3 regions of the Methyloversatilis sp. XJ19-13 genome follow, and region 1 is predicted to be linked to each of the others. Evidence: predicted binding sites of a transcription regulator. Region 1 holds the regulator's gene; each other region holds the start of a gene.

Region 1 (7,233 bases):
TCGAGTAGGCCAGCTGGAACTCCCCCAGCAGCGGACCGAGATCGGACCGCTCGAGCACCTTGAAATTGGCCTGCGACAGTTCGAGTTCGCCGAAATCGGCGATATTGTTGGACGCGAACTTCTGCGTGAAGGTCGCGTTATTGCTCTTGATCTCTCCCGGCACGACGATGACGGTCGGCCCCTTCTTGTTCTTGTTGCTGTACTCGACAGCCTTGTACATCGCCTTGTCGGCGCTTTCGTTGGCCTTGTCGGAAGTGCTGGTACCGGCCGTCGGCGAAGCGCTCTCGAAGGTCGGTTGTGCGAAAGCCGGCGCCCCGATGCAGGCAAGTGCGACTGCGAGTGCCATCCTGTGGCGCAACATCCCGTGGTTGATAGTCATGACATCCCTTTCATTTGGTCATCCCGATCGATTGCACGCCGGTTCTGCGCCGGCTGGAGATGCTCGGGCCCCAAGGCCCTTGCCCCGGTGTGGACTGCCTATTTTCGTTTTTTCCCGCTGCTCGATGCCGCATTCGCGCAATAGCCGCCCAACAGCGTGTTCACCACGCCGTCGGCCTTTTCTTCCACCAGCGTGCCTGCCATGGCCAGCGTGTCGCTGCCCGAATACGACTCGGCCGATGCCTGGGCATCGGACAGCAACGTACCGTCGGGCTTCATCAGCGCGAAGGCGATCGTCACGTAGACCTCGGGAATGCGGACCACCGGATTCAGCATCGAGCGCGAGGCGATCGTGCCGCGCAGGATCAACTGGGCGCCCATCTTTTTCGAGGCGGCCAGCGCTGCATCGGGATCGTTGCGGAAGTAGGCGTCCACCTCCGCCTGGGCGATGTGGGCGGTGATTTCCTGCTGGGAATAGGTGCGGATGCCCTGCCTGAGCAGGCGCTTGTTGATCGAATTGAAGTGCGGGCTGTAGCGGGCCTGGCTGGCGGTGATGCCCTCGCCGGTGCGCTCGCCCATGACGATCATGATCTTCCTGCGTTTCAGTTCGTCGAGGCAGCCCGCCGGGAGCGACAGCGCGGTATGCGATGCGGCGTTGCGTTCTTCCTCGGCGCGCGCGTCTTTCTCGGCTTCATCGGAAAAACTGAATGCTGCTGCCATCGACGCGGCGGCAAAGAGCGTCACGCCACACAGCAGCCGGATGCCTCCATTGCGATAACGCAGCACGACATACCCCGACAGTCGAACACCGCCGGACTATAGCAAAAGGAAATCGCGCCGCAGCCCCTCCTTGCGGCACGATTCACGGCGGGTTGTTGCATAAGCCACAACCGCCGGTGCCGTGGTTGCGGCACCGGTAACACGGATGTCAGGCCTTGACGCATTCCGCGATGAAGGACTTTCGTTCTTCGCCCTTGAGCGCCTTGTCGGTGGCTTCGGTGCGGCACTGTTTCTTGCGCTCCTTGAGCGCGCTGGCCTCGTCTGCAGTCAGCGTCGGTTTCGCGGCAGAACCCGACGACAGGCAGCCGCTCATGAAGCTGCGGCGTTCGTCACCCTTGAGGGCCTTTTCCTTCGCTTCGGCATTGCAGGCTTTCATCTTCTCCTGCTGAGGCCCCGCGATGGCGGCAGTCGACGAGACAAGCAGCAGGACGGCTGACAGGGCAGTCAGCGCCGGGGACAAGCGGTATGCGGACATGATGTAGCTCCTCACGACAACAATGAATGAATATGCGGATCGACTAGCAAAGGCCAGTCGATCCGCATGATATTCGCATGTCATCGAACAGGGAAGTTCTGTTTCAGCCCTCGTCGCCACCGAGCGCACGACGCTGACGCTCGACGAACTCGAGCGTCGAGTCGATGCCGCGGAAGCGCAGGATCGTGACGCGTACGGCCGCTTCGACCAGCACGGCCAGATTGCGTCCGGCCGCCACCGGTATGACGACCTTGCGTATCTTCACACCGAGGATATCCATCACCTCGTTGTCGAGCGGCATGCGCGTGGCTTCAGGCAGACCGGTCACCTGCTTCTGCAGGTGCACGACCAGCTGCAGCTTCATTTTCCGCCGACAGGCGGTTTCGCCGAATACGGTGCGGATGTTCAGCACGCCCAACCCGCGGACCTCGAGAAAGTCCTTCAGCAGTTCGGGGCAGCGCCCTTCGAGCACGGTGGGTGCGATGCGCGAGATTTCCACGCAGTCATCGGCAACCAGCCCGTGACCGCGCGAAATCAGTTCGAGTGCAAGTTCGCTCTTGCCGACGCCGGAATCACCGGTGATCAGCACCCCCATGCCCAGCACGTCCATCGATACGCCGTGCAATGTGGTCTGGTCGGCCAGTTCGCGCGCGAGATAGGCGCGCACCTGGTCGATGACCGAGGCTGCACTGCGTTGCGTGGTGATCAGGGGAATGCCGTGTTCGGCGCAGCCGGCGCGGATGGTTGCCGGCGGCTGCGCGCCGTCGGCGACGATGAAGGCGGGCGGATGGGCTTCGAGCAGCGCGCCGACGATATCCTCGACCTTGCGCGGACTGACATTCTCGACCCACAGGATTTCCGGCACGCCGATGACCTGGATGCGCCGGATGTGAATGGTATTGAGATGGCCCACCAGATCGGCGGGAGACAGGCCGATCTGGTCGGCAACGATCAGTGTGTTGCCGTCGCCGCACTGCCACTGCAGGCGAAGACGGTCGCGATTGTCCTCAAACAGCCGCGCGACGCTGAGCTTCCGCATGCACCGGTTGCCAGGTGGTGAAAAGAGTGTGGATGGCAGCGGCGTCGGCTGCCTGAAGCAGCTGCTCGCGAAATGTCTTGTCTGCAAACATTTGTGCCAGCTCGGACAATATCTGCAGATGCAGCTCGGTTGCCTGTTCGGGCACCAGCAGCACAAACAGCAGATTGACCGGTCGACCGTCCGGCGCATCGAAGGCGACCGGCGTATCCAGCCGCACGAACCCGCCGATGGCTTCCTTCAGACCCTTGATGCGGCCATGCGGGATTGCAACCCCCTGACCGAGGCCGGTGGAGCCGAGCTTTTCCCGCGCGAACAGGCTGTCGAACACCTGGCTGCGGGCAATACCCTGGTGGTTCTCGAACAGCAGGCCGGCCTGTTCGAACACACGTTTCTTGCTGCTGGCCTCAAGGCCGATACAGACATTCGAAACGGGCAACAGCTTGGCGATGAGCGTCATGTCAGGGGCTACTCCGAACACGCGGCGGGCGCGATCACCGGATTAACGGAAACCGCGCCGTGAAGTTGATTGCACTGCAACAAGACGTAGGATTATACGCTCGTGACAGGCAGCAATCGTGTCATTCTGCCGCTTGGTGCTTGACCGACTCGCGCGTGTGCTCGTTCGATTTTTCCTTGTGTTTGAGCACCTGGCGATCGAGTTTGTCCATCAGGTTGTCAAGGGTGGCGTACATGTCTTCACTTTCCGCTTCGACAAAGATGTCGCGGCCTCGCACGTGCAACGTGACTTCCGCCTTCTGTCGCAACTTTTCGACTGTCAGAATCACGGAAACGCTTGTTACGTGGTCGAAATGGCGGATCACGCGTTCGAGCTTCGACTCGATGTAGTCGCGGATCGGCTGTGTCACTTCAAGATGATGGCCGGTGATGGTGAGGTTCATGCTGCCTCCTGTCGTTGCGGGACGGAATATGCGGGACGATCCGGGCGTTCATCATTGAACGCGTTAGATCGCCTTGCGCACGCTGACCGGCGGGATGTTGAGCGATTCGCGGTATTTGGCGATGGTGCGCCGCGCAACCACGATGCCCTGCTGACCCAGTATTTCCGCGATACGCGAGTCCGACAACGGACGTTTGGCATCCTCGGCACCCACCAACTGGCGGATGAGTGCGCGGATTGCGGTGGCTGAGCAGGCCCCGCCGCTTTCGGTTGCCACATGGCTGCCGAAAAAATATTTCAGTTCGAACAGACCGCGCGTCGTCGCCATGTACTTCTGCGACGTCACGCGGGAAATGGTCGATTCATGCAGTTCGAGCGTCTCTGCGATCTCGCGCAGCGTGAGCGGCCGCATCGCGACTTCGCCGAATTCGAAGAACTGGCGCTGGCGCTCGACGATGGCCTGCGATACACGCAGGATGGTGTCGAAGCGCTGCTGGACATTCTTGATCAGCCACTTGGCCTCCTGCAGCTGGCCGGACAGGCCGCTGCCGCGCTGGCCCTGCAGGATTTCCGCATACAGCCGGTTGATGCGCAGACGCGGCATGGCATCCGGATTGAGCAATGCCGTCCATTGGCCGCGCACCTTGCGCACCACCACATCGGGCACGATGTATCGCGCATCGATCGGCGCAAACTGGGCGCCCGGACGCGGATTGAGCGAACGGATCAGGGTCTGTGCGGCACGCAGCAGTTCTTCGTCGCAACCCACTGCGCGGCGGATCTTGGCGAAGTCGCGTGCGGCCAGCAGATCGATGTGCTGGTCGATGATGACGCGTGCGAGCGTCGACACTTCGTCGGTCGCCAGAAAGTTGAGCTGCATCAGCAGGCATTCGCGCGGGTCACGCGCCGCCACGCCGGGCGGGTCGAAGTTCTGCAACTGGCGCAGCGCGATCGACAGGTCGTCGAGGTCGATATCGGCCTCTTCCGGCAGCAGCTCGACCAGTTCGTCCAGACCCTGGTTCAGGTAGCCGTCATCATCGAGCGCTTCGATCAGCAGGCGGATCAGATAGCGGTCGCGCTCGCTCATCTGCGACAGCGCAAGCTGGCCGCACAGGTGGTCCCTCAGTGATGTGCCTGCCGCCTGCACGTCCTGGTAGTCGCCGTCGTCATCGTCGCCACCACTGCGCGTCCCGTAATTGCCGCCTTCGCCCGACCATTCGTCCATGTCGGCACTGCCCGTGCCCTCCGGGGCACGCTCGTCTGCGCTGGCCTGGGTGCTTTCCTGCGGCGCGTCACGCACCTCGGTCACGCTCTCGGGCGGCGGCTGGAAGCTGGCGGTGGCATCGGGCTCGTCACGCTCGAGCATCGGATTCTCATCGAGGAAACGTTCGATTTCCTGATTGAATTCGATGGTCGACAGCTGCAATAGCCGGATCGACTGTTGCAGCTGCGGTGTCAGCGCAAGATGCTGGGAAAGTTTGAGTTGCAGCGACTGCTTCATGGTGTGCAAATTTCGGCGGGCTACAGGCGGAAATGCTCGCCCAGATAGACCTTCCTGACACTTTCGTTATACACGATTTCGTCCGGCCGGCCGCTCGCCAGCACCTCGCCTTCGTTGATGATGTAAGCCCGGTCACAGATACCCAGCGTTTCCCGCACATTGTGGTCGGTGATCAGCACGCCGATGCCGCGCTCCTTCAGGAAGCGGATGGTTTTCTGGATGTCGATCACTGCAATCGGGTCCACACCGGCGAATGGTTCGTCCAGCAATATGAAGCGCGGCGACGTGGCCAGTGCGCGGGCAATCTCGACACGCCGCCGCTCGCCGCCCGACAGCGCCACGGCCGCGCTCTTGCGAAGGTGGGCAATGCCAAGTTCGCCCAGCAGCTCCTCGAGCCGCTTCGCGCGCACGCCTGCATCCTTCTCATTCAGTTCCAGGATGGCGAGGATGTTTTCCTCGACGTCCAGCTTGCGGAACACCGAATTCTCCTGCGGCAGGTACGACAGGCCCTGATGCGCCCGCCGGTGAATCGGCAAGTGCGTCAGCCGCTCGCCATCGAGGTGGATCTCGCCGCCGTCGGCCGTGACCAAGCCGACGATCATGTAGAAACAGGTCGTCTTGCCGGCACCGTTCGGTCCCAGCAGTCCGATCACTTCGCCGCTGCCAACCTCGAAGGACACATCCTTCACGACCGGGCGCGATTTGTATTTCTTGCGCAGCCGCTCCACCTTGAGCCGGCTGACACTCCGGTTTTCAGTCATCGTCGTCGGGTTGTTCGCGCAGTACCTTGCGTATGCTATCGGCAGAAAAACCGCGCGATTGAAGAAATCTGGCCTGCCGCGCCCAGGCCTTTGCATCCTGCGGCGCGGCATCGAACCTGCGCGCCCATACGGCACGGGCGCGGACCGTTTCATCCTCTTCCAGTGATGCCAACGCGGCACCAGCGTCATCTTCCGGCACACCACGGAGTTTCAGTTCGTGCTGCAGGCGACGCGCACCGAAGCGGGTCGCACGTGACGACACGAATTGTTCCGCAAAACGTGCATCCGAAACGAGGCCACATTCCTCGAAACGGGTCAGCAGAGCCGAGATATCGTCCTGGTTGCCGTCCTCCGACAGTTTTCGAACCAGTTCGGCGCGACTGTGATCACGCCGCGCGAGCAGGCGCAGGGCCTTCTCGCGCAGGCTTGCACTCACGCAGCCTCTTCCCGTCCGGTGACCACGACACTCATTTCCGGCATGCCGCAGGCGACGCGCACCTTGTTCTCGATCTCGCGTGCCATGACCGGATTGGCGCGCAGGAACTCGCGTACGTTGTCCTTGCCCTGGCCGATGCGCTCGGTGCCGTAGGAATACCAGGCGCCCGACTTTTCGACGAACTTGTGCAGCACGCCCAGCTCGATGATTTCGCCTTCGCGCGAAATGCCCTCGCCGTACAGGATGTCGAATTCGGTCTGCTTGAACGGCGGCGCGACCTTGTTCTTCACCACCTTGACGCGGGTCTCCGAGCCAATCACTTCTTCGCCCTTCTTGATCGCGCCGATGCGGCGGATGTCGAGACGGACCGAGGCGTAGAACTTCAGCGCATTGCCGCCCGTGGTGGTTTCCGGGTTGCCGAACATGACGCCGATCTTCATCCGGATCTGGTTGATGAAGATGACCATCGTGTTGGTGCGCTTGATGCTCGCCGTCAGCTTGCGCAGCGCCTGACTCATCAGGCGGGCCTGCAGGCCGGGCAGCGAATCACCCATTTCGCCCTCGATTTCGGCCTTCGGCGTCAGCGCGGCGACCGAGTCGATGACGATCACGTCCACACCGCCGGAACGCACCAGCATGTCGACGATTTCCAGTGCCTGCTCGCCGGTGTCGGGCTGGGAAATCAGCAGGTCGCTGACATTGACGCCGAGCTTGCCGGCGTACTGCACGTCGAGCGCGTGTTCGGCGTCGATGAAGGCCGCCGTGCCGCCGATCTTCTGCATTTCGGCGATGACCTGCAGCGTCAGTGTGGTCTTGCCTGATGATTCCGGACCGTAGATTTCGACCACGCGCCCGCGCGGCAAACCGCCGATTCCGAGCGCGATGTCCAATCCGAGCGAACCGGTCGATACGGCCTGGATGTCGTTTTCGAGCTGGCCGTCGCTCATGCGCATGATCGAGCCCTT
Region 2 (7,233 bases), on a different contig from region 1:
TACGCAGGACCCGCAGGAGGTGCCGCAGCGCAGTGACTGCTGCAGCGATAACAGGTCCGCCCCGGCGTCGATGGCCCGGGCGATGTCGGGCTCGGCCACGTCGAGGCAGTTGCACACGATGCGTCCGCGCGTGGCGGTGGCCACCGGCGGCGTGCCCAGCGGCGCAAACAGCCAGCGCCGCAGGTCGGTCGTCGGCTGGCGACCGGTCATCACGTCGCGCAGCCAGCCGGCTGCAGCGGTCTCGCCGGTCAGCCGGATGCCGGTCAGCAGTCCGTCCTCGATCAGCGCGCGTTTCGTGATGTCGCGTCGTGCGTCGCGATAGACCAGGCAGGCCGGGTCATCGAGCGCGCAGATGCGGTCTATGTCGGCAAGCCAGTCGTCCGGAATCGGTGCGTCGTGCGCGATGCGCAGCACCAGCACCGGCCGCTCCCGGCCGGCCAGCGACAGTGCGGCGTAGGCAAAGCGGGCCAGCACCGGGGCCAGCGCTTCCGAGCGCCGCAGCGCAGCGCTGACGGCGGCTTCGTCGCTGGCTTCGGTGCGCAGCAGCAGCGCCTGATGCGGCAGATCGGCGCGCGCGATCTGCACGGCCGCGTGCTTGAGTTCGGGCTGTTTGGAATAAGGGTCGGTCCGGCCTGCGGTCAGTGCATTGGCGCCGCTGTTCGAAAGTGTGTTGCGTCCCCAATGCATCGCGACGAAGGCGCTGCCCGGTCGCTGGGCGGCGCTGGCGTGGGCGCGCAGCACGATGTCGCCGCGCCGGCTGCGGATGCGGACCAGGTCGCCGTCGGCCAGACCGCGGCGCGCCAGATCGTCGGCGTGCACCTCGACGCGCGGCTCGTCGACATGGCTGTACAGCTGCGCCACCTGGCCGGTGCGGCTCATGCAGTGCCATTGGTCGCGTAGCCGGCCGGTATTCAGGTGCAGCGGAAAGCGGGCGTCGATCTTTTCCGCAGTGGTGCTGGTGACCGGTACGACAAAGCGTGCGCGGCCGTCCGCGGTCGCGAACGTGCGCTCAGTGTAGAGGCGTGCCCGGCCGGCATCGGCGCCGGCGGGGAAGGGCCACTGCTGCGGACCGAGGCGGTCGAGCAGGGCGTAGCTCAGGCCGGTGATGTCGAGGTCGCGTCCGCGGGTGGTTTCGGCGTGTTCGTTGAACAGTTGTTCCACGCTGTCATAGGGGAACAGGCTCATCGCGTCGCGGCCGAGCCGGGGTGCGAGCACGTGCGCGAAATCACAGGCGATGCGCCAGTCGGCGCGCGCTTCGCCGGGTGGCGGCAGTGCGGCCTTCACATGCGTGATGCGGCGCTCCGAGTTGGTGACCGTGCCTTCCTTTTCGCCCCAGGTGCTCGCCGGCAGCAGCAGATCGGCGAAGGCGGCGGTTTCGGTGCTGCGGCAGGCGTCCTGCACGACGACGAATTCAGCCGTCTGCAGCGCCTCGGTGATCAGCGCCTGATCGGGCATCGAGTGTGCCGGATTGGTACAGGCGATCCAGATCGCCTTCACCTGGCCGCTGCGCACGCCCTCGAACAGATCGACCGCGGTCAGGCCGGGTTGCGCCGGTACGTCGTCGATGCCCCAGAGGCGCGCGACTTCGGCCCGGTGTGCCGGGTTGGCGAGGTCACGGTGGCCGGACAGCAGGTTGGCCATGCCGCCGACTTCTCGCCCGCCCATCGCATTGGGCTGACCGGTCAGCGAGAACGGACCGGCCCCCGGGCGGCCGATCTGGCCGGTGGCCAGATGCAGCGCTATGAGCGCGGTGCCGTTGTGCGTGCCGTGATGCGACTGGTTCAGGCCCTGACACCACATCGACATCGCCGCCTTCGCCGAACCGAACCACTGCGCGGCGGTGACGATGTCTTCGGCGCGCAGGCCGCATATTTCCGCGGCAACCGCCGGCGTCACGTCGCGCACGTGCCTGCGCAGTGCGTCGAAGCCTTCGGTGTGTGCGCGAATGAAGGCGTCGTCGGCGTGTCCTTCCCACAGCAGCACGTGCAGCATGGCGTTGAACAGCCAGACATCGGTGCCGGGCAGCAGCGGCAGATGCAGGTCGGCGTCGGACGCGGTGTCGGTGCGGCGCGGGTCGATGACGATCAGTTTCAGCGCCGGATTGGCGCGCCGCGCGTCCTCGATGCGGCGATAGACGATGGGGTGGGCGTAGGCCGGGTTGCCGCCGGCGATCAGCAGGCAGTCGGTGTGGTCGATGTCTTCATAGGAGCAGGGCGGCGCGTCGGCGCCGAGCGTCATCTTGTAGGCCGACACGGCCGAACTCATGCACAGGCGAGAATTGGTGTCGACATTGTTGGTGCCGATCAGTCCCTTTGCCAGCTTGTTGAAGGCGTAGTAATCCTCGGTCAGCAGCTGGCCGGAAATGTAGAAGGCGACAGCGTCCGGGCCGTGCTTATCGATGATGGCCGCAAACCGGTCGGCGGCATGGTCGAGCGCAGCATCCCAGCCCACGCGCGTGCGCGGCGCATCGCGGCCAAGGCGCAGTTCCGGATGCAGGGCGCGCGTTTCCGGACGCGCGCTGAGGTGCAGCGTGGCGCCCTTGGTGCACAGCCGGCCGAAATTCGCCGGATGCCCGGGGTCGCCGCGCACACCGCTGATACGGCTGCCGTCGTGTTCGATGATCACGCCGCACCCGACACCGCAGTAGCAGCAGGTCGAGCGGGTTTCGTGTCGCTTATCGGTCATTGTTGTCTCCGCCAGACGTTTAGCAAGGCGTATGCCACGTTATTGAAGGCTTGTTTGCGCGCCTGTGCGGGCGCTTTTGCGGCGATGGCGTGCACGCGCGCTCCTTCGCGGGGCGCAATGAACGGTGCATGCATGCCACTGGTGCGCCCGGTACGCGGCATTCATGCGAGCAGCGCCCACAGCAGCAGCAGATTCAAGAGTGTTGAGCCGGTGAGCAGAAGGCGCAACAGGCGCGTCGAGGCGCGTTCGATCAGTGGCGCGCGCCGTGGCAGCGCAAGCGGACGGTGTGCGCCGCGCTCCAGCGCGAGCAGGAATTCCTCGGCAGTTTCAAAGCGCGCATCGGGTGTGCGCGCAACGGCCTTGAGCAGCGCCGCTTCCAGCCATTCCGGCGTGTCCGGGCGAAACCGCGTGGGCGGCAGCGGATCGCCGAAGCGCGGTCGCTGGAAGGGTTCGACCTCGCCGTACGGATAACGCCGGGTCAGCAACTCGTACAGCGTGACACCGAGCGCGAACAGATCGCTCGACTCGCTGGCTACCGAGCCCGCGAACAGTTCCGGCGCCATGTAGCTCGGCGTACCCGGGTTGTTGATCTCACCGAACGCTTCGCCGTCGGACGCCGCGACACCGAGGTCGAGTACGCGCAATGCGCCCTGGGCGTCCAGATGCAGGTTGTCCGGCTTGATGTCGCGATGCACGATGCCGAGCCGGTGCAATGTGCCGAGCGCGCGCAGCACGGTGCAACCCAGCCGGACAATCTGCTCGACTCCGAAGTGGTGGCCCGCATCAAGCCGGGCACGCAGTGTTGCCCCCTCATGCCAGCTCATAAGGTAGTACAGGCTGCTTCGCCCGGCATGGTTCGACACCTGCGGAAACAGTGGCGACACCACCCGGCGCGCCAGCCACTCCTCGTGCACCAGCGCGGCGATGGCATCCGGATCGGCCGCGTCCGCACGCAGGGTCTTGAGCACCCTGACTTCACCGCTGGCGATGTCACGCACGCGATACAGCAGGGTGACACGCGATTCGTGCAGCACCGTCTCGACCTTCAGTCCGTCGACGACATCGCCCGGGTGCAGCCGCGGCGGCAGGTCCAGTTGCGCAGCCTGGGCAAGGCGGTCGCGCAGTGCCGCCCGGGCCAGCGCGTCGATGCGCACCACCAGCGCGGTGCAGTTGTCGTTGGTGCCACGCGCTTCGGCCTGCAGTACCAGCGCCGAGGCCAGCGACTCCGGTTCGCCATCGCGCGCCAGCACGCTGGCGATACCTTCATCGTGCAGCGTGTTCCACACACCGTCGCTCAGCAGCACGAAGCAGTCGCCCACCTCGAGTTCGCCCTCGGCGTGGTCGACCGCGAGGCGGGCGTCGAGTCCCACCGCGCGATGCAGGACGTTCGACAGTTCGGGGTGCGCCCAGGTGTGGTCTTCGGTCAGGCGCGTCAGCGCCGCGGCGCGGTACAGGTAGATGCGCGAATCGCCGACATGGGCCAGATGCCAGCGCGTGCCGCGCAGCACCAGCGCCGACAGCGTGGTCGCCATGCCGGCGGTTTCGCGTGTGCGCGCGGCGTGCGCGATCAGCCAGCGATTGAGTGCGCCCAGCACTTGGTCGATCGACTGCGCGATGCTCCAGGTGTCGGGGGTGGCGTAGTAATCGTTGAGCAGGCCGCGCACGGTGAGCTCGGCCGCTTCGCGTCCATTGGCATGCCCGCCGACGCCGTCGGCCACGGCGAGCAGCACGCCCCTGGCGTCCAGCGTTTCGCCCGCGGGCGTCACAGCGCCCGCGAAATCCTCGTTGCGCGGCCGCGGCCCGGCGATCGAGCACTGGCCGATGGACACCTTCAATGTCATGACCGGGAGCCCTGCGTCAGATGCGCGCAGAGGTGAGGTGGGCCGCCCCCCACGTAGTGCGCCAGCGCGTCTTCACCCGCGTCAACCCGATCAGCGCCAGCACGGCCAGCAGCCCGAAAATGATGAAGCCGGTCTGGTAGCTGCCGGTGGCTTCGCGGGAATAGCCGAGCGAAGACGCGAGATAGAAGCCGCCGATGCCGCCGGCCATGCCGACCAGGCCGGTCATGACGCCGATCTCGCGCCGGAAGCGCTGCGGCACCAGCTGGAACACCGCGCCATTGCCCATGCCCAGCGCCAGCATGGCGCCGACGAACACGACCACCGCCATCCAGGCCTGCGGCAGTCCGAAGCTCACGCCGAACAGGAAGGCTGCTGCAACGACATACATGACGGTCAGCGTACGGATGCCGCCGATGCGGTCGGCGAGGTTGCCGCCGATCGGCCGCACCAGCGAGCCGGCGAACACGCAGGCGGCGGTGAAGTAACCGGCCATCTGCGCATCCAGCCCGTACTGGGTGTTGAAGTAGATGGTGAGCGACGAGGCCAGCCCGACGAAGCCGCCGAAGGTGACGCTGTAGAAGAACATGAACCACCAGGCGTCGCGGTCCTTCAGCACCTTCAGGTATTCAGCCAGCGTCTTGGGTGGCGGGCATTCCGGCGCGTCCTTCGCCACCAGCAGGTAGAAGATGAATACGGCCACCAGCGGAATCAGCGCCAGACCGAACACATTCACCCAGCCGAAAGCCGCCGCCAGCCCCGGTGCAAACAGCGCAGCCAGTGCGGTGCCGGAGTTGCCGGCGCCGGCAATGCCCAGTGCCGTGCCCTGGTGTTCCGGCGGATACCAGCGCGACGCCAGCGGCAGCGCCACTGCGAAGGCTGCGCCAGCGAAGCCGAGGAAGCAGCCGAGCAGCAGCGCCTGTTCATAACTGTGGATGCCGAACTGCCAGGCGACGAACATCGCTGCGATGACGATGACCTGGCCGATGGCGCCGGCCTTCTTCGGTTGCAGGTGGTCGACCAATACGCCCATCAGCATGCGCAGCAGCGCACCGGCCAGCACCGGCACCGCCACCATGAAGCCCTTCTGCGCGTGCGTCAGATTAAGGTCCTGGGCGATCTGCACGCCGAGCGGGCCGAGCAGCACCCACACCATGAAGGCGAGATCGAAATAGAGAAAGGCGGCAAACAGCGTGGGCGTGTGACCGGCCTTGAGAAATGCTTTCCTGTCCATCGGTGGATGACCTCCCCGTTATCGATCCGGCCTGTGCGCGTCGTTGCGGACAGCCGTTCTTCGGGATTGCTGTGAATGAAATGGGTGAGCCGCTGAGCTTCGCTCCGCCGAGCATCGGTAATCATGTGTAGGTTGGGGTGAGCGCAGCGATGCCCAACATGCCGATGCCACTCAGTGCGATGCGCATCAAGCTCTTGTTGGGCATCGCTGCGCTCACCCCAACCTACGGGGCGTACGCGGTGGATCAGGCTTTCAGCAGCACCTGTCCCTGTTCGACCTTCACTTCGAAGCTGCGCGTGCAGCCGACGTCCGGTGCGACGGCGTCGCCCGAATCGAGCTGGATCTTCCAGCTGTGCAGCGGGCAGGTGACGGTGTTGCCATGCACGATGCCCTGCGACAGCGGTCCGCCTTTGTGCGGACACTTGTCGTGCACCGCGAACACCTCGCTGTCATTGCGGAAGATGGCGATGTCGCCGGTGTCGCTGCGCACGATGCGCGAGCCCAGGTGGGGAATGTCTTCGAGCGCGCAGACCGGCGCCCAGGTGGAGGTTTCGGTGCTCATGAGGGTTCCTGTATGGGTATCCGGAGGGGCTAGTGGTTGGGGGCTGGGGGCTAGGGAACAGGCGCGGCTTTGCCGCGCGAGGTGGGCTTGTCGCTAGCCCCTGACCCCTCATCCCAGGATCAGGCCTTCATCGCCTGCTTGATGGCGATGGTGCGGAACTCACGGCCGAGCTCGGATTTCGCGTCCGCTTCGGCGCGCTCCAGCCACGGGTCCTTGTAGTCCTGCAGCGCGAAAAGCAGTCGCTCGTACAGCGCCTTGCGGTTCTCTGCGTCGTCGACCACCTTGCCCTTCACATAGTCGAGGCCGACGCGGTCGATGTAATGCACCGTGCGTTCGAGGTACCAGCCTTCTTCGCGATAGAGCTGCAGGAAGGCGCCGGAGTACTCCATGACCTCGTCGTCGCTGGTCACCTTGCAGAAGAACTGCGCGACCTCGGTCTTGATGCCGCCATTGCCGGCGACATAGATTTCGTAGCCGGATTCCACACCGATGACGCCCACGTCCTTGATGCCGGCTTCGGCGCAGTTGCGCGGGCAGCCGGACACGGCGAGCTTCACCTTGTGCGGGCTGTACATGCCGAACAGCATCTTCTCCAGTTTGACGCCCAGACCCATCGACAGCTGGGTGCCGAAGCGGCAGTGCTCGGCGCCGACGCAGGTCTTCACGGTGCGCAGACTCTTGCCGTAGGCGTGACCGGACACCATGCCGGCCTGCGCAAGGTCGGCCCACATGGCGGGCAGGTCGTCCTTCTTCACGCCCAGCAGGTCGATCCGCTGGCCGCCGGTCACTTTCACCGTTGGCACCTGATACTTCTCGGCGGCGTCGGCGATGGCGCGCAGTTCGTTCGGCGTCGTCAGGCCGCCCCACATGCGCGGCACCACTGAATAGGTGCCGTCCTTCTGGATGTTGGCGTG
Region 3 (7,233 bases), on a different contig from region 1:
TACCCGTCCCGAACCGTAGGTTGGGGTGAGCGCAGCGATGCCCAACAATCCGAACGTCAAAAATGCATCCACTGCGGTTCATCGTCACCGATGGTGATGCAGGCGCTCACCAGCCTCCCATCGTCGCCATAGGCATACACATGGCTCATTTCGACTTCGCCGTAAACCCGCTTCTCGCAACGCAACATGCGCCCGGCGTCATCGTAGGACGCGACGAAATAGGTGTTGCGGTTGCTCAGCGCGTCGGCTGCCAGTTCTTCGGCGAACTGCAGCGGCAGCTTCACACCGCGATAGGTCAGGAAGTTGCGCTGCCGGCTGATCGTTGCATTCATGTCGCGAGCTCAAGATGGTCGTGAGGAGAAGGAAGTGCCCGCAATGAATGTCGGACAACTGATGGAGAAACTGCGCACGTTGCCGCCGGATGCGGCTGTACTGATCGAGGGCGACGAAGGGTATTCGCCGCTGGGCGGCATCGACGTGCAGCACAACGACAACGGGCTGCCGGACGAGGTGATACTGCAGCCTGACATGACGCCGGACTGAGCGGGCATTACTTCTTTTGAGAGGAAATTGTTGGGCATCGCTGCGCTCACCCCAACCTACGAACGGGTGCATGCCGTGTGTGTTGGGCATCGCTGCGCTCACCCCAACCTACGGAATGCGCCGATCTGCAGTTTGTAGGTTGGGGTGAGCGCAGCGATGCCCAACACACACGGCATGCACCCGTTCGTAGGTTGGGGGGAGCGCAGCGAGGCCCAACCCACACGGCAGGCACCCGTTCGTAGGTTGGGGGGAGCGCAGCGATGCCCAACATCGGTGGTCGAACCGGCTTGCTCCGCTCGCACCGCCCCGATCACGGTGCTGCACAACCGCCTTCGTTCATGCCGGCCGCGCAGCCTTCCGACTGCGCGCGGGAGCGCTGCGCCGCGTGAGTGTCGAGACCGATCCAGGTGTCGATCGCGGCCGGGTCGAAGCCGACCCGGCGTTCGTCGCCGACCTGCAGCAGTGGCCGGCGGATCAGCAGCGGTTCGGCCAGCAGCAGCGCAAGCGCCGCTTCGCGACCAACTTCTTCCGGCACGATTTCGCCCGACTTCACGCGCGGGGCGGCGCGGTTGAACCAGTCGGCGACAGGCAGCGGAGCGAGCCATGCGAGCAGGGCATCGGCCGTCCAAGGCTCGGCCAGCAGGCTGCGCACGTCGAGCGTATGGCCGGCGTCGAGCAACCACTGCTTCTGCTTTGCATTTCCGCCGCAGCCGGGTTTCTCGAAGAAGACGACGTGACTCATGGCTTCGCATGCACCCGGCGCTGCCGCCGGGCGCAACCGCGTCATACCGGACGGTTCTCGTACAGGTTGCGGATCGGGCCCATCAGCTTCAGGCCTTCCTCGAAGGTGATTTCCGGGAACTTGCCGGTGAATTTGAGTGCGGCGTCGGCCACGGCATCCACCTTGCCGGCGGTGTCGAACTTCTTCAGTTCGGTCTTTTCCAGATACAGCAGTTCGAGCAGTTCGTTGTACACCGTGGCTTCGTCGATCGGCAGAATGTAGAAGGTCGCGCCGCCATACTGCACCTGATACTTCTTCGACAGGTCGATGTTGTCGCAGAACAGGAAGTACTTGCCGGTCGGCGACAGCGCCTCGCCGAGCACGTCGGCCAGCAGCTTCAGGTATTCGAACGACAGCAGGAAACCGGTCAGAAAGGGAATCTGCTGCTCGCCCTCGTGAGCGGCGGCAATCACCTGGTCCATGCTGATTTCGGGCGGGCGCGCCTCGTCGGCGAACTGCTGCGCGAACTTCAGCGCGATGTCGCCGCGGAAGCCGACACGATCCGCCTTGTGGGTCGGACCCTTGAAGACGGCGTTGAGCATCCGCTTCTCGTTTTCCAGCGTGGCAAATGCGGAGCTAGCTATGGTGATGCTCATGGTGGTTCCCCTGATCATTGCGGATGAAATCCGCGGTCTTGAAAAAAGCCTGCTCGAGTTGCTGCCGCAACGCGGCATCGTCTACGACTTCCTGCAGCGCCCGTCGCATGCAGTCCATCCACGCATCCCGTTCGGCGGTGCCGATCGGAAATGCCAGGTGTTTGCGGCGCAGCCGCGGATGGCCGCGCTCGGTCGAATAGCGCTGCGGACCGCCGGTCCACTCGACCAGATAGTTCACCAGTATCTGGCGCACCGACCGCAGGTCGGCCGGGTGCATCGCGCGAATGCCGGCCGCCGCCGGCTGCGTACTCATATGGTGATAGAAGCGCTCGACCAGACGTTCGATCGCTGCTTCGCCACCGATGCGCTCGAAGTGGGGATTGCCGCCGGCAGAAGCTGAACTGACGGAGGGGACAACAGGCTTGTCTGCAGGCGGGCGGGTTTCCATGGCATCGGGTACGCGTGTTGATGCAGGCATACAGCAAGCCCCGTACCCGCTCGCTGTCCGGGATGGCCAACGCCCGCCTGCAGGCCGTTTGCGCCATTCGCGACAGACCGTGCGCCGACCCGGCCATTCCGCACAGCGCTGCGATGAATGTCGCGTTTGTCACATCCGTCCGTCGGCCCGTCAGATGCCGCGTTTGCGTTGAAAACTGGCGTCCGGGATGGCTTCTGGCGATGTTGAACGCGAGTGGCACGGCAGTTGCTGAAGTGACCTTGCACCGACCATGACTCGCCGCAGTGGCAACCACGAAGACCAATAAAGGCACGAGGGGCTGCATCCGGTGGCACGGTAAGCGCCAAGGACCACACGGTCGGCGGCATCCAACTGTTCATCGACTCAGGAGTGACATCGAAATGGCAAAACTTCGGCAAATCGCCTTTTATGGCAAGGGTGGGATCGGCAAATCGACGACCTCGCAAAACACACTGGCCGCGCTGTCGGATCTGGGCCAGAAGATCCTCATCGTCGGCTGCGACCCCAAGGCTGACTCGACCCGCCTGATCCTGCACGCCAAGGCACAGGACACCATCCTGTCGCTGGCCGCTGAAGCCGGCTCGGTGGAAGACCTCGAGCTCGAGGACGTCATGAAGATCGGCTACAAGGACATCCGCTGCGTCGAGTCCGGCGGCCCGGAACCCGGCGTCGGCTGCGCCGGCCGTGGTGTCATCACCTCGATCAACTTCCTCGAGGAAAACGGTGCCTATGACGGCGTCGACTACGTCAGCTACGACGTGCTGGGCGACGTGGTGTGCGGCGGCTTCGCCATGCCCATCCGCGAAAACAAGGCGCAGGAAATCTACATCGTGATGTCGGGCGAAATGATGGCCATGTACGCGGCCAACAACATTTCCAAGGGCATTCTGAAGTACGCCAATTCGGGCGGCGTGCGCCTCGGCGGCCTGGTGTGCAACGAGCGCCAGACCGACAAGGAACTGGAACTGGCCGAATCACTGGCCAAGATGCTCGGATCGCGCCTGATCCACTTCGTACCGCGCGACAACATCGTGCAGCACGCCGAACTGCGTCGCATGACGGTGCTCGAGTACGCACCGGATTCGAAGCAGGCGGGCGAGTACCGCACGCTGGCCGAGAAGATCCACGCCAACGCCGGCAACGGCACGATCCCGACGCCGATCACGATGGACCAGCTCGAAGACCTGCTGATGGAGCACGGCATCATGAAGCAGATCGACGAGTCGCAGGTCGGCAAGAAGGCAACCGAAGTCGCCTGAGAAACCGAGAGTCGAGGGTCGGGAGCCGCGGGTCGCAAAGCCCGCAGGCTCCCGGCCTCCGCCGGCGACCCCACGGTTCTCCTCCCTCCGCTCTCGATACGTACAGGAGTACTCAAATGAGCATGACGATTGACGAAAAGAAGGCCCAGAACGCAGCTCTCATCGAAGAGGTGCTGAAGGCCTACCCGGAAAAGACCGCCAAGAAGCGGGCCAAGCACCTCAATGTTCACGAGGAAGGCAAGCCCGACTGCGGCGTCAAGTCGAACATCAAGTCGCTGCCCGGCGTGATGACGATCCGCGGCTGCGCCTACGCGGGTTCCAAGGGCGTGGTGTGGGGTCCGATCAAGGACATGATCCACATTTCGCACGGCCCGGTCGGCTGTGGCCAGTATTCGTGGGCGGCGCGACGCAATTACTACATCGGCGTGACCGGTGTGGACACCTTCGTGACGATGCAATTCACCTCCGATTTCCAGGAGAAGGACATCGTCTTCGGCGGCGACAAGAAGCTGGAAGTCATCATGGATGAAATCCAGGACCTGTTCCCGCTGAACAAGGGCATCACCGTGCAGTCGGAATGCCCGATCGGTCTGATCGGCGACGACATCGAAGCGGTATCCAAGAAGAAATCGAAGCAGTACGACGGCCACACGATCGTGCCGGTGCGCTGCGAGGGCTTCCGCGGCGTGAGCCAGTCGCTCGGTCACCACATCGCCAATGACGCGATCCGTGACTGGGTGTTCGACAAGACCGAAGACAAGCGCCCCGACTTCGTGTCGACGCCGTACGACGTGGCCATCATCGGCGACTACAACATCGGCGGCGACGCCTGGTCGAGCCGCATCCTGCTCGAAGAGATGGGTCTGCGCGTGATCGCCCAGTGGTCGGGCGACGGCACCATCGCCGAGCTGGAGAACACCCCGAAGGCCAAGCTCAACGTGCTGCACTGCTACCGCTCGATGAACTACATCAGCCGGCACATGGAAGAGAAGTACGGAGTGCCCTGGGTCGAGTACAACTTCTTCGGCCCGACCAAGATCGAGGAGTCGCTGCGCGAGATCGCCTCTCACTTCGACGACACGATCAAAGCCAATGCGGAGAAGGTGATCGCCAAGTACAAGCCGCTGATGCAGGCCGTCATCGACAAGTACCGTCCGCGTCTCGAGGGCAAGAAGGTGATGCTGTTTGTCGGCGGCCTGCGCCCGCGTCACGTCATCGGCGCTTACGAAGACCTCGGCATGGAAGTTGTCGGCACCGGCTACGAGTTCGGCCACAACGACGACTACCAGCGCACCACGCATTACGTGAAGGACGGCACGCTGATCTACGACGACGTCACCGGTCACGAATTCGAGAAGTTCGTCGAGAAGGTCAAGCCTGACCTGGTCGGCTCGGGCATCAAGGAAAAGTACGTGTTCCAGAAGATGGGCGTGCCGTTCCGCCAGATGCACAGCTGGGACTACTCGGGTCCGTATCACGGCTATGACGGCTTTGCCATCTTCGCCCGCGACATGGACATGGCGATCAGCTCGCCCATCTGGGGCCTGTCGAAGACGCCCTGGAAGAAGTAAGCATCTGCAGTGAAACGTAGGGTGGGTTGAGGGCACCGAAACCCACCACGAACGACCCGCGTGTCGACGGGCCGGGTGGCTTGATGCTGCCGGCCCACCCTACATCAAGGAGCAATCAACCATGCCTCAATCAGCCGACAAGATTCTCGATCACGAGTTGCTGTTCCGTGAGCCCGAGTACCAGAAGATGCTCGCCGACAAGAAGTCGGAGTTCGAATTCAACCACGCCGACAGCAAGATCCAGGAAATCGTCGAATGGACGAAGACCGAGGATTACAAGCAGAAGAACTTCGCCCGCGAAGCGCTCACCGTCAATCCGGCCAAGGCCTGCCAGCCCCTGGGCGCGGTCTATGTCGCCAACGGCTTCGCCAAGACGCTGTCTTTCGTGCATGGCTCGCAGGGCTGTGTTGCCTACTACCGTTCGCACTTCTCGCGCCACTTCAAGGAACCGACTTCGTGCGTGTCATCGTCGATGACTGAAGACGCGGCCGTGTTCGGCGGCCTGAACAACATGATCGACGGCCTCGCCAACACGCTGAACCTGTACAAGCCGGAAATGATCGCGGTGTCGACCACCTGCATGGCGGAAGTCATCGGTGACGACCTGAACGCCTTCATCAAGACGTCGAAGGAAAAGGGCAGCGTGCCGGCCGACTTCGACGTGCCGTTCGCCCACACCCCAGCCTTCGTCGGCAGCCACATCACCGGCTACGACAACGCGCTGCTGGGCATCCTGCGTCACTTTTGGGACGGCAAGGCCGACACCGCGCCGAAACTTGAGCGCGTACCCGACGAGTCGATCAACTTCATCGGCGGCTTCGACGGTTTCGTCGTCGGCAACATGAAGGAAATCAAGCGCATCCTCGGTCTGTTCGGCATCGACTACAACATCATCTGCGACCCGTCCGAAGTGTGGAACACCCCCACCGACGGCGAGTTCCGCATGTACGAGGGCGGTACCACGAAGGACACCGTGTGCCGCGCGCTGAACGCCAAAGCAACGATCATCTTCCAGGAATTCTGCTGCGAGAAGACCGCCAAGTTCATCGCCGACCACGGCCAGGAAGTGCTGCTGCTGAACAGCCCGATCGGCGTTGCCGGCACCGACAAGTTCCTGATGGAACTGTCGCGCATCACCGGCAAGCCGATCCCGGCCGAACTCGAGCTGGAGCGCGGCCAGCTGGTCGACGCGATGGCCGACAGCCAGGCTCACCTTCACGGCAAGCGTTACGCCATGTACGGCGACCCGGACATGATGCTCGGCCTGACCGAATTCCTGCTGGAACTCGGTGCTGAACCGGCACACATCCTGGCCACCAACGGCGAGAAGGAGTGGGCCGCCAAGGTTCAGGGCGTACTCGACGCCTCGCCCTACGGCGCCGGCTGCAAGGTGTACCCGAAGCGCGACCTGTGGCACATGCGATCGCTGCTCTACACGGAGCCGGTCGATTTCCTGATCGGCAACACCTACGGCAAGTATCTGGAACGCGACACCGGCACGCCGCTGATCCGCATGGTGTTCCCGATCTTCGATCGCCACCACTACCACCGCTACCCGATCTGGGGTTACGAGGGCGGCCTGCGCGTACTGGTCATGCTGCTGGACGAGTTCTTCGAATCCATCGATGTGAACACCATCGTTCCGGGCAAGACCGACTACTCGTACGACATCATCCGCTGAGCACCGGCACCGGGGGCAACCCCGGTCCGAACAGAGCAGTCGCGACGGGCTGCCCGGTTTTCCGGGCAGCCCGTTTTGCATCACGACGAAGCTGCGACTGCCGTTGGGCATCGCTGCGCTCACCCCAACCTGCGGCGGTCGGGGCCGGGAACACCGGGCGAAGATGTAGCGTTGGGCATCGCCTTCGGCTCACCTCAACCTACGGCATGGGATGGAGAACACTGGGTAAACGTGTGGCGTTGGGCATCGCCTGCGGCTCACCCCAACCTACGGGCGCGGGATGGGGAACACTGGGTGACGGTGTGGCGTCGGGCATCGCCTTCG

What was found. The regulator sigma-54, encoded in region 1, starts transcription at its own class of promoters, with help from an activator protein. The targets are predictions, from matches to a motif close to TGGCACNNTTCCTGCT.
Region 2: a site for sigma-54 is predicted at 2,707-2,722, ahead of NMQ14_RS04430 (nitrate reductase). Genes of this name have one in related genera too.
Region 3: a site for sigma-54 is predicted at 2,613-2,628, ahead of nifH (nitrogenase iron protein). Genes of this name have one in related genera too.

The regions. Positions count from the first base shown of each region.
Region 1 is NZ_JANINH010000003.1:188,365-195,597, reverse strand. It holds gene NMQ14_RS05550 (hypothetical protein) at 1-379, opposite strand, end outside; gene NMQ14_RS05545 (hypothetical protein) at 478-1,164, opposite strand; gene NMQ14_RS05540 (PsiF family protein) at 1,307-1,633, opposite strand; gene hprK (HPr(Ser) kinase/phosphatase) at 1,737-2,672, opposite strand; gene ptsN (PTS IIA-like nitrogen regulatory protein PtsN) at 2,641-3,129, opposite strand; gene hpf (ribosome hibernation-promoting factor, HPF/YfiA family) at 3,251-3,571, opposite strand; gene NMQ14_RS05520 (RNA polymerase factor sigma-54) at 3,635-5,071, opposite strand; gene lptB (LPS export ABC transporter ATP-binding protein) at 5,092-5,832, opposite strand; gene recX (recombination regulator RecX) at 5,825-6,268, opposite strand; gene recA (recombinase RecA) at 6,265-7,233, opposite strand, start outside.
Region 2 is NZ_JANINH010000002.1:399,418-406,650, reverse strand. It holds gene NMQ14_RS04430 (nitrate reductase) at 1-2,685, opposite strand, end outside; gene NMQ14_RS04425 (bifunctional protein-serine/threonine kinase/phosphatase) at 2,847-4,526, opposite strand; gene NMQ14_RS04420 (NarK/NasA family nitrate transporter) at 4,543-5,757, opposite strand; gene nirD (nitrite reductase small subunit NirD) at 6,002-6,319, opposite strand; gene nirB (nitrite reductase large subunit NirB) at 6,439-7,233, opposite strand, start outside.
Region 3 is NZ_JANINH010000001.1:124,607-131,839, reverse strand. It holds gene NMQ14_RS00640 (DUF6156 family protein) at 57-332, opposite strand; gene NMQ14_RS00635 (hypothetical protein) at 376-543, shown strand; gene NMQ14_RS00630 (ArsC/Spx/MgsR family protein) at 854-1,285, opposite strand; gene NMQ14_RS00625 (hypothetical protein) at 1,327-1,920, opposite strand; gene NMQ14_RS00620 (group II truncated hemoglobin) at 1,901-2,368, opposite strand; gene nifH (nitrogenase iron protein) at 2,779-3,657, shown strand; gene nifD (nitrogenase molybdenum-iron protein alpha chain) at 3,774-5,228, shown strand; gene nifK (nitrogenase molybdenum-iron protein subunit beta) at 5,350-6,909, shown strand.